Regions from separate parts of the Oceanobacillus sp. FSL K6-2867 genome, predicted to be linked through region 1. Evidence: riboswitches for the same ligand, from Rfam matches in the RefSeq annotation. Region 1 holds a riboswitch; the other holds the start of a gene.

What was found. A riboswitch is a leader RNA that binds a small molecule or an ion and turns the genes downstream of it on or off. The one in region 1 is predicted to bind lysine.
Region 2: it holds a riboswitch for lysine, as region 1 does, so the genes downstream of both, NSQ77_RS02510 (Na+/H+ antiporter NhaC family protein) here and dapA (4-hydroxy-tetrahydrodipicolinate synthase) in region 1, are expected to answer to the same signal.

Annotation. Positions count from the first base shown of each region.
Region 1 covers NZ_CP150144.1:878,005-883,808, reverse strand. Annotated here, with positions in the region: gene NSQ77_RS04150 (YusW family protein) at 1-190, opposite strand, end outside; gene pdxK (pyridoxine/pyridoxal/pyridoxamine kinase) at 394-1,203, opposite strand; gene NSQ77_RS04140 (nitroreductase family protein) at 1,391-1,915, shown strand; gene NSQ77_RS04135 (hypothetical protein) at 1,978-2,241, opposite strand; lysine riboswitch at 2,432-2,609, shown strand; gene dapA (4-hydroxy-tetrahydrodipicolinate synthase) at 2,720-3,613, shown strand; gene NSQ77_RS04125 (DUF2200 domain-containing protein) at 3,882-4,238, shown strand; gene NSQ77_RS04120 (hypothetical protein) at 4,350-4,505, shown strand; gene NSQ77_RS04115 (universal stress protein) at 4,737-5,171, shown strand; gene NSQ77_RS04110 (PC4/YdbC family ssDNA-binding protein) at 5,204-5,434, shown strand; gene NSQ77_RS04105 (hypothetical protein) at 5,519-5,804, shown strand, end outside.
Region 2 covers NZ_CP150144.1:543,117-548,920, forward strand. Annotated here, with positions in the region: gene NSQ77_RS02495 (M23 family metallopeptidase) at 1-234, shown strand, start outside; gene NSQ77_RS02500 (MetS family NSS transporter small subunit) at 299-406, opposite strand; gene NSQ77_RS02505 (sodium-dependent transporter) at 403-1,941, opposite strand; gene NSQ77_RS02510 (Na+/H+ antiporter NhaC family protein) at 2,327-3,883, opposite strand; lysine riboswitch at 4,049-4,228, opposite strand; gene yunB (sporulation protein YunB) at 4,277-5,053, opposite strand; gene NSQ77_RS02520 (DUF1805 domain-containing protein) at 5,162-5,470, opposite strand; gene NSQ77_RS02525 (bifunctional UDP-sugar hydrolase/5'-nucleotidase) at 5,547-5,804, opposite strand, start outside.

The DNA.
Region 1 (5,804 bases):
AACCATTTTCCGTATTGGCATTATTTTGGTCATTTGCAGCATTATCTTGCTCGTTCGCGGCATTGTTTTCCGTTTCACCAGCATTATTATCCGCTGGAGAATTTGTGTTTGTATCATCTTCTGTCGTTCCGCAAGCTGCAATAAACAAGGCTAATGTTGTTATTGTTACAAATACCATAAACTTTTTCATGGTGCTCACTCCTATCAATATTGTATACCATTAATATTGCCCAAACTACGAAAAACTAAACTGTGTCAATGCATTTTACAACTAATCATCTATAGGATTCCAATTTAGTATGATGTGGCCAAATATTTACACAAGAATAACAAGAGCAGACTGGCTGCAAATAGAGCCTTGAAAAGAATAAGTCGTTTTCAAGGCTCTATTTACTATTTATTTGTTATTTTATTATATGCACCATGCATGACTGGGCCAACATACTTGTTCAGTTTCCAGCCGTTAGCGATTGCTGCAGTGACAAAATCTTTAGCAGCAAATACTGAATCCTTTACACTTTTGCCATTTGCTAGATTTGCTGTGATCGCTGCAGCAAAAGTACATCCAGCACCATGGTTATAGGTAGTATCAATTTTTCCTTTTTCAAGGATTTCAAAGTCTGTACCATCGTAGAATAAATCGATCGCTTTTTCATGATCCAGTGCCTTGCCGCCTTTAATGACCACATTTTTGGCTCCAAGCTGATGGATTTTTATTGCAGCTTGCTTCATGTCTTCAATTGTTTTTAAGGGTTTAACCTGTGCTAATTGACTGGCTTCAAATAAGTTAGGTGTTGTAACGAGTGCACGCGGAATAAGATATTCACGCATTGCGTCTGTATTTTCAGGCTGCAATACTTCATCTTCGCCTTTACAAACCATAACTGGATCTAGTACGAAATTATTAATATTATATGCATCTATTTTTTCTGCACCAAGCTTAATGATATCGACAGAGCCTAACATGCCAGATTTCATCGCATCCACTCCGACAGATAAAATAGTGTCTAATTGTTTGTTTACAAGATCCAGATCAATTGGTGTTACATGATGATTCCAGCCTTCTGGATTCATTGTAACGATACAGGTTAAAGCAGTCATGCCATATACATCATGTTCCTGAAATGTTTTTAAGTCAGCAGCGATGCCCGCTCCCCCACTTGTGTCCGATCCTGCAAGTGTTAACGTTTTTTTCATTGTCATTGATAGAACCTCCTCTAAAAAGCTAATTTTTATTATAGCACTTTTGAAGAGTCTGTCACTTCATGAATTTATTTCAGGAAATTTGTCAGAAGGGTTGATTGTTGAAAATCATCTGATATTTAGTGGTCGAAAGCATATTAGTTTGATATGATTAATCTAGAATATAAGGGCAAAGGAGAGGTGTCCGATGGATGTTTTTCAAGCCATACAAGAAAGACGTGAAATTACAACGTATGCTGATCGTTCCATTCCAGATAAGGTTCTAGAAAAGGTTGTGGATGCTGGTTATTATGCACCAACAGGTAATAATCTTCCATCAAAGTCATTAATTATAGTAAGGAATCGACCAAACTTGGACAGTCTTGCTGCAACAACTCCTTATATGAATTGGTTAAAAGAGGCGAAAGCAGCTATTGTCGTTACAGGGAAGCCAAAAATAAGTAAGTACTGGCTGCAGGATGCATCAATTGCTTGTGCGTTTATTTGGCTTGAAGCGGTTGAAGCTGGGCTTGGTGCGGCATTTGGAGCAGTTTATCATTCTGAGGATAAGAAAGAGTCGTTTGTTAGAGAAAATCATGTACGGAAACTATTAAGCATTCCGGAAGAGCATCATATTGTCGCTATTTTAGGAATGGGATACCCGGAAGGAACATTAAAACCAAAAAAACATCTGGCAAGAGAAGATATAGTACATTATGAAACATTTAGCTAAAAATTACGAAACTGTTCTCTAAACATAAGTTTGGACGAACAGTTTCTTTGTTTTACATATGATTATGGCTTTCCGTTATTTTGATTTTGACTTAACAGATCTATCTTTTTTTGTAATGCTGTTATTTGCTGCTGCATTTCTTCAAGCTGCTGATTTAGCTGAATTTTTTCCTGATTATCTTGTAATTCTGCATCTTTTTCCTGTTCATATGTGATAAAGGAACCGATAACTGCCAAATTACTTCCAATGGTACTAATCAAACCACCGACCAGAATGAGCTTATCGCCGAAATTTGCAGGGAGGTCACGATATGAATTGCGCTCCATCTTGATTACCTCCTGTGAATAAAGTTATGTAATAGCATATGTAGCATTCGCATATCCTGCACATCTTTTTGAAAGTTATGATCCTCTGTATCAATTTGAATTTTTCATATGGTTCAAATGCTTGTTTTCTATACTTATCCCTGTTATAATACACATAATAAATAAATATTTTCTTATTTTAGATTTGTAAAGTAAGGGTAGAGGTGCAAATACCATTAATACTTGCGTGGAGGAGAATGAGCTCTGAAGAAATGTGAGGAAAGGGGGATTTGCCGAAGTGGAAGAAGACTCATCTTCTGAAGCTGGGCCTGTTATCAAAGAGATGCAGGACTGTCATATAGGGAACTATATGGAGGGCTATCAAGCTTAGAACGATTAATATTATGTTCTATAAGCGGCAGCGAGCTCTCTCGTTGCTGCTTTTTAATTTTGATCCTAAAGCATAAATAAAATAATTGGATGAAAAGGATGTGTCGATATGCATTTCGGGAATGTATTAACAGCAATGGTTACCCCGTTTAATGAGGCGGGAGAAATTGATTTTGAACGTACAAAAGGGCTGGTTAATTATTTAATAGCAAATGGTACGGACGGTTTAGTAGTTGCAGGGACAACAGGTGAATCACCAACATTAACACATAATGAAAAAATGAAGCTGTTCCAAACGGTTGTAAAAGAGGTAAATGGCAGGGTTCCTGTTATTGCAGGAACTGGATCGAATAATACGAGAGCTTCTATTGAATTGACAAAAGAGGCCACTGCTATAGGTGTTGATGGTATTATGCTTGTGGCACCGTACTATAATAAGCCGTCACAAGAAGGAATGTATCAGCACTTCAGTACAATTGCAGAAAGTACTGCACTGCCTGTTATGCTTTATAATATTCCTGGCAGAAGCGTTGTTAATATGGAATTAGAAACAATTGTGCGACTTTCCGAAATTCCAAACATTGTGTCGGTGAAAGAGGCTAGTGGCGATTTAGATAAGGTTTCAGAAATTATCAGTCATACTTCTGGTAATTTTACGGTTTACAGTGGTGATGATAGCCTTACATTACCAACGCTTGCTGTTGGAGGGACAGGGATTGTTTCAGTAGCTTCTCATATTATAGGTAATGAGATGCAAGAGATGGTAAAGCTTTTCAAGAATGGTGATGTAGATGAAGCTAGTGCTATGCACCGACATATTTTGCCGGTAATGAAAGGTTTATTTTCAGCCCCAAGTCCAACACCAGTTAAAGAAGCGCTGAACCATATTGGGATACCAGTTGGTGGTGTCCGTCTGCCGCTTGTACCATTAACAGAGTTGGAAAGAGAAGCTGTTTGTAAGCTAGCAGCAAAGTACGAAGTGAAAAACGCTGTTGGATATTAGGATCAAGAGTTAAGTTGATAAAAAGACTGTACTAAATTCTTATGGACCAATTGGCGAACATTTTACGGAGAAGTTAAAGAACGATGTCCCTGTATGGTGTATCCCACCCTGAGGCATTGTATGCTTTGTACAAGTATGGCAAAATAGATTAAATGTTTTCGATATTTAATTCAAGAAATAAGCCGCCACCGTCTACGAAACGGTTACTTGTATACATTTGGCTGTTATTAGAACTATAAGACATAAACCATATAGGGGAGGGTCTATCATGACCAAACATAAAATTTATACAATGAGTTTTGCAAAAGTCTATCCCCATTATGTTACGAAGGCGGAGAAAAAAGAACGTACGAAAACCGAAGTAGACGAAATTATTCGTTGGTTGACAGGGTACAGCCAGGAAGAGTTAGAAGGACACCTGGAAAAACAGACAGACTTTGATACCTTCTTTGCTGAAGCTCCCCAGCTGAACCCTTCGCGGGATCAGATAAAAGGGATGATCTGTGGTGTCCGGGTAGAAGACATCGAAGAACCATTAATGCAGGAAATTCGTTATTTGGATAAGCTGATCGATGAGTTGGCAAAAGGAAAAGCGATGGAGAAGATTTTGCGAAATAATAACTAAAAACGGAAAAACGAGGCTGAGACACAACTAAAGTGTTTAATGTTAAAGACGAACGATGCACAAACTTAGCGTAGGAAATATACGTAGACTCCTACGGGAGGAAAGGCATAGGTGAGATACCGAAGTGCGATAGCACAAGGGAGCTCACCAGCCGCCTTAGCGCGAAGTATATTTCCGGAGCGGGTATTTGCACCAACCATGTTCGGACTTTGTTTGACAGAAGCACTTATGTCCCAGTCTCGTTTTTTTACTGAAAGCGGGAGTTAATAATCTTAAATGGAGTATTACTTCAATCCAGTCTTCCTGATAAAATGCATGTTTCCTTTTTGAATACTAGCATAACATGCCGGCTTATCAAACTGCTATAAGTGCAGCCAATGTTACTTTTAAAAGATACAAAAACATTAATTCATACGGAAATCAGCAAAAAACTAACTTTTCTTAACTTAACCATGTATAATAAAAAGCAGCTAACCTTTTAAAAAGTGAGGAGTGCAAATGAATCGAAAAATTCTCGTATCGTATGATGGTTCTAACCTTAGTAAATTAGCGATGGAAGAGGCAAAAGTTCAGGCATCTCTTACAAATAAAGCAGAGGTTCATGTTATTTCCGTTGTGACGCCGGGAATTAAAAGTAACGATACTGCTATTGCAGGGAACATATCCATGTCAGATGCAGAATTTCTTTTACCAGAACTACAGCAAATAAAGAAGGAAATGGTAGCACTAGGGATCATCACAATAACTGACATTCGGACGGACTTTTCACAGCGCAACCCTGGAAGAGCGGTATGTGAATATGCACTAGCTAACGAAATAGATTTAATCATTGTGGGCAATCGTGGGCTTAGCAATATAAAAAGTCTTCTGTTAGGCAGTGTAAGCAATACAATTGTACAAAACGCCAAGTGCCCTGTCTTGATTGTTAAATAGTTGATTAAAATGAATCATAAAGGAGTATAATTATGGCTGAATTAAACTATGAAATTATGGAAACAATTGCTGTTATTTCAGAATCTCCAAAAGGATGGACAAAGGAATTAAATGTAATCAGCTGGAATGGCCGTCCGCCAAAATATGATTTACGGGACTGGGCACCTGGTAAGGAAAAAATGGGCAAAGGTGTTACCCTGACAAAAGAAGAACTTGTTCAATTGAAGGAAGCATTAGGAAATTTAAGTGAGCTTAAGCAGTAGTTGTATTTTGCTAAAACACTGTCTTAGAGATAGCTAAGAATTCATATACTTATAATAGAGACAGATGAAAAGTTGGAGATGCGAATGAGAGACATCATTATTACCCTTGCAGAAATTGTAAATAATATACATGATATCCTTACAGATATGTTTGGTTTACATATGACAGATAAAGAACTTCATTTTTGGATAATAGGCTTTATGGGAATGGCAATATTCTTTTTTGTTTATATTTTTTTCAAGCTGCTGGAAAAATTGAAGTGGAGTACGACAGTATTTTCGTTTGTCTATACGTTTACCGTTATGATTGTAATTGTCTTTGCAATTGAATTGCAGCAAGCGATTACGAATCGGGGAAATATGGAATTTG
Region 2 (5,804 bases), 330 kb from region 1:
TATTACGCGCATATGAGCGGTTATGACGATAATATCAAGCTTGGCCAAGTTGTAAAGCCTGGGGATGTCCTAGGCAGTGTCGGTTCAACAGGATATGGACCACCAGGAACATCTGGAAAGTTTCCGCCTCATTTGCACTACGGAATGTATAAAGATAACGGGTACAGTGAATGGTCCTTTGACCCCTACCCTTACCTTCGAAAATGGGAACGCATGTCTGAAGATAAAGAATAGGTGACAGGTCGAAGCACAATAAAGGAGTCGTTACCCGAAATGGTAACGACCCTTTATAAAAAGTTTATTCCGCTTGCTTTGATTTTCTCATCGCATTCCACACGCTTGCAATCAGGCCGCCCCAAATAATTATCATCCCAATTAACATTACAGCAATCGATGCACCACTCATTCGTTGTCCTCCCCTTTCTCTTCGACTCCTTCAGCAGGTGCTGAATGCCTCCATTTAATTAACGACATGACAATACCAATAACGAGCGCTCCTATGGCAACTGACCAGCCGCCAAATAAAATGAATGCATTGGAATACCCTTCATAATTGCCTGTTTCCGTTCCGAATTCCTTTAATAAGTTTTGCTTAAACAGACCATACATCATATAACCCATAACAATCGGCGTGATAACTCCCAGGCTTATCGTCCACCAAGATCCGAGATGAATATCTGAAATACTATCTGCATGGTTTTTAAACATCATTACTTTACGAAGAATCCAAGCAATTAAAACAACCTCAACCAACCCGAGCATTGCCACACCAAATTGATTTACAAAATAATCGGCTACATCCAGGAAGAACAAGCCGCCTTGTGTAGCAAACAGCAGCGAGATAACAGCGGCTATTCCACCACCAATGAGGACTGCTTTTTTCCTGGAAATTTGAAACTTATCTGCCAAACCAGACACATATGTCTCTGTGATCGATATTAAAGAGGTTAATCCAGCTAACATTAACGAAACGAAGAATAATACTCCAAATAATTCATTAAAGGCAGTGAATTCATTAATGATTGCCGGAAATGCAACGAATGCCAAGCCCACACCGCCACTTACGACTTCATTAATCGGCAGGCCTGACTGTAATGCCATAAATCCTAAAATACCGAACACACCAATTCCTGCTAACAATTCAAACCCAGAGTTTGCAAAACCTACGATAAAAGCGTTATTTGTAATGTCCGATTTCTTTGGCAGATAACTAGCGTAAGTAATCATAATGGCAAACGCAATTGATAAACTAAAGAAAATTTGACCATAAGCAGCAATCCAGACATCCGGAGAGAAAATTTGCTTGAAATCCGGAGCAAAAAATGCATCCAATCCCTGCATAGCGCCTGGAAGAGTTATTGCTCGAATTACAATTATGAGGAATATAATGACTAATGCGGGAATAAAAATGCGGTTTGCTATTTCAATTCCTTTTTTAACACCTTTAAATAAGATTCCTAATACCAACGCCCAGACAATTATCAAAGGAATAAGTACCCCAGGAACTAAATTCCCTATTTGACCAGGTACTTCTGCTAAATTTAAATAATCACCATATAGAAACCCTTGCGTATCCTCTCCCCATCCTAAATTGAAGGAAAAAACAGAATACGATATGGCCCAGGCAACAATTACCGAATAATAGGTTGATATGATGAATGCTACTGCAACTCCCCACCAGCCAACCCACTCTGTTTTCTTATGCATGCGTCTAAACGTTAATGGCGCAGATCCGCGATACTTGTGTCCTATTGTAAACTCCAGTATCAAAATCGGAATCCCAGCGGTAAGCAAGGCAAACAGATAAGGAATTAAAAATGCACCACCGCCATTTTCATAGGCAACTGCCGGAAAACGCCAAATGTTCCCCAAGCCGATAGCTGATCCGACTGCAGCCAAAATAAATCCTGCCCTTGTTCCCCATTGTGAACGTGTTTCCATGTCCAAACCTCCCCTTTCTTTTCATACAAGCCTTATATTATTTATATTAGGAAGGTTCATAATAATTACTTTTTTCTGTTGAATTTATCACGTATATAACCTTATTCATAAATGAATCCTTTTTTCCTCTTATATGTAGTTATAATTGCTCACAGGCTTTTTTCATAATAAGTAAATCACTGGCGTGCAGTATATATTTAGAAAACCAGGCACTTGGTAAAGGTATTAAGACGTTCTTTACTTTCTTAGAAGCTTCTGACTTGGAGCGAAGACTTTTAGACGAATGCCTATGTTTCGTTTATGCAGAAAAGAAAGTTTTATATTTTTTTATCCGCAAAAAAAAGATGTGTCATGACATAGCTGCCACAACACATCTTATAATAATCTATTTCGCAGATTTATTTTTTAAAACAGTTTGAAATATAAATACAATCCCAATAAGGAACACAAGTGAAACTGCTAAGGAAAGAAAAACTTGTTCTGTCAATCCAAGCAGTAAAAATCCAAGTATCGCTACAACTGCAGCAAGTACCGCATATGGTAACTGCGTTAAAACGTGATCGATATGATTTGCTCCTGCACCTGTTGAAGACAATATCGTTGTATCAGAAATAGGTGAGCAATGATCACCAAACACAGCACCGGCTAGCACTGCTGCTAATGCTGGCAGTAATAGCTCGACATTCGTATTGCTCATTACTTCTGCCGCAATTGGCAGCATGATACCAAAAGTCCCCCAAGAAGACCCTGTAGACAATGCCATAACAGCTGCAATAACAAAGAATATTAACGGTAAATAGCCAGCACTGATAGAAGAGTTATTAACCAAATTGGCTAAATATGTCCCGGTTTCCAACGTGCTGATTATCGAACCAATCATCCAAGCTAGCACGAGAATGTATATGGCTGGCAGCATCGTTTTTATTCCTTCGACGAATATTTTAGCAACATTCGCCTTTGGCTTTCTTTGAATAAGGTGGAAAATAAGTGCGGTAAGCACTGCTGAAATACCACCTATTGCTAACGATAAATTAACATTTGTATTCGCAAAGGCATCGAGAATCGTCGCTTTACCCTCAGTGGCAGCAATACCTGTTGTGATCATCGCTATAATGGTTGCTGCAAAAAGAACGAATATTGGTATAAACAAATGATATACCTTTCCGTTTTGATTCGGCTTAAATACATCGCCTAAATCTCCCGCAACCGTGTCTTGTTCAGGATTTAAAAGCTCACCCGTTTCCATTGCACGTTTTTCATGTGTACGCATTGGGCCAATATTAAACTGAAAATATGCCACAACAAATACGAGTATTATGGCTGATAGTGCATAAAAATTCATAGGTATCATCCAGATGAATGCCTCGATAGGCTGATATTCTGTGATTCCATTGGCAGCAAATAATCCACCAAGTATCCCAATAATATAAGCTCCCCAGCTTGAAATAGGAGATATTACCGTTATCGGTGCAGATGTTGAATCAATATAATAAGCAAGTTTTGCACGGGAGACTTTATGACGGTCCGTCAGCGGTCTTGCAATTTGACCAACTGCCAAGCTGTTAAAATAATCATCAATAAAAATAATTAATCCTAAAACACCGGTCATAACTTGGGCTCCTGCACGCGTTTTAACACGTTTCATCATCCATTCACCAAACGCTCTGCTCCCCCCGGAAGCTTGTAAAAAGGCCGTCATCATTCCTAATAATAATAAAAACCCAATCAACAGGAGGTTCCCCGTATTTAGCGCTCCCTCTGAAATAAAAATTTCATAAAATACAAGCCAAATTTCCTTCAGCGCCTGTAAGATATTAAAATCATGAATAAACAATGCACCAATTACAATCCCTGATCCCAAGGACAATAAAATTTTTCTCGTCACGATCACGAGCACCAGCATTATTAGTGCTGGAATAATTGAATAAATCGTTCCTTCCATTGTAGTCCCCCCAATAATTTGATAATTGATGTATATTAGAACTAAATGAATTTATTACGAAATGTGGTCGACTGGATATATTTGTTATTGACTTTAAAAAGCAACAAAAAAACAATGACAGAAAATAACCATCATTGTTTTTTACAATATACGTTATCCTCCATTTCGATCAGTAGTTCTCCATGCACATCGTTTTAAGCATGACAGTACATCTCTTGTTCAAAGATATACCAGCAAATAATAAGTTCGACCCTTATTACGCTTCGGCAAATACCCCTTTCATCAACTATCATCGTTGTCATTCTCCAGTTGATTACTGATAATATTTGCGCCTCTACCTCACCGATCTGATAAGGTTTATTATTCAGTTACTTAACATACTATACTAGACTTTTAGTTATTCTGCAAGTCGTCTTTTGGAACAGAAATTGAAGGGCCGTCACTGCCGCCTCCATAAAAATCTGGAACCTTGCCCATAATCGCTCCGCCATCCAGATAAATCTCCGTATTGACAGTTGTTACTTCTGTTGTAAATGGAATGACAATCTGAACATCGGCTTCCACATTAAGATATAAGGACACCCAAGCACCATTAATACCAAATTCCTCCACTTCACGCACTATATTCGTTCGAACATTTCCAACCACTTCTAAGTTTATTGGTATTTTCGGCCCTAGGTTAGAAAGTACTGTATTTCCTGTAACCTGACCTAAAGGTATTTCAACTAATGTTGGATCCTGTTTTGCCAGATCCTCGGCACCATCATTATATTCATATGGCTCTTGTAACGGGTCCTCAAATTCAAGCGGGTCCCCGCGATTCACATTAATGAAAAATTCCTCAACCCGGTCTGTTGCAACTCGATTGATTTCACTGATAACAGAGGAATTCCAATTGTATGTTGCAATCTGCCCCTCATTATCGTAAGTAATGTTCAGCATGTCTTCAAAGCTATAATCCTCAACATATCGAACAGCTGAATTGATCGCCCTTGTTGCAAACTCATCTAATTTTACAGTTGCTGTTTCAATTAAAACCGGTTCAATTCGTTTGTCAATTAATCGAATGCTTAAAAATATACAGACCACAAAGATAATCATCGTTATAATTAAAATTTGCTTCCCTGGAGGCAATGCTGTTCTTTTGCGAAAACGTTTCCTGTGTCTCAACTCAACCCCCCCCTCTGGAATAAATTTATGCTTGTTCCATTAGGGTTAGACTAGGTAAATTGAGAAGCATAATAAAAATGCCTTCCAAATGGAAGACATTTAACTTAATCATGATATTTTTAATAAAGCTTCTTTTCCGGTCATACCTACTTCCCAGCCATACGCTTTAGAAGCATCTGTTATCTTCTGTAATGGAGCATTTAATAATTCATCGATTGTTCGTACGCCCATCGCACGCCCCGCGATGACATTACGCTCCATTAGCTTTGGAACTTCATTAAAAATATCTACATCCAATGCAGCACACATAATATAGCCAATGTCATTGGATATCGTCAGCAAATTCGTTTTTGGAAGCTCAACACGTACTGCTGTAAAAATAATGCCGTCTACTTCAAGTGGATTCACCGTAATCATAATGAAATGCCCCCTTCACAATGTACCATATATTTGTATGCATGAAGGGGGCAACGTGTCACAACAAGCAAAATGCTCAAGCTTGATTTGAAGAAAACTTTGCGCGAAGTGTCTGTGCAAGCAAATCCCTTAAAAATTCCGGCACGAAATAATGCTTCGAATCTGATTTTGCTACCTCTGGCAATAAACGACCGAATGTAAAGGTGTCCGCAGTCGCAATATAATAAGTACGATCTGGATCGATTGGCGCGCCATTTTGGAACAAAACCTGTTTCACATACTCCTCACCATTATTATGAAACGCTGTCTCTACCTGAAGTCCAGCAAACATCAT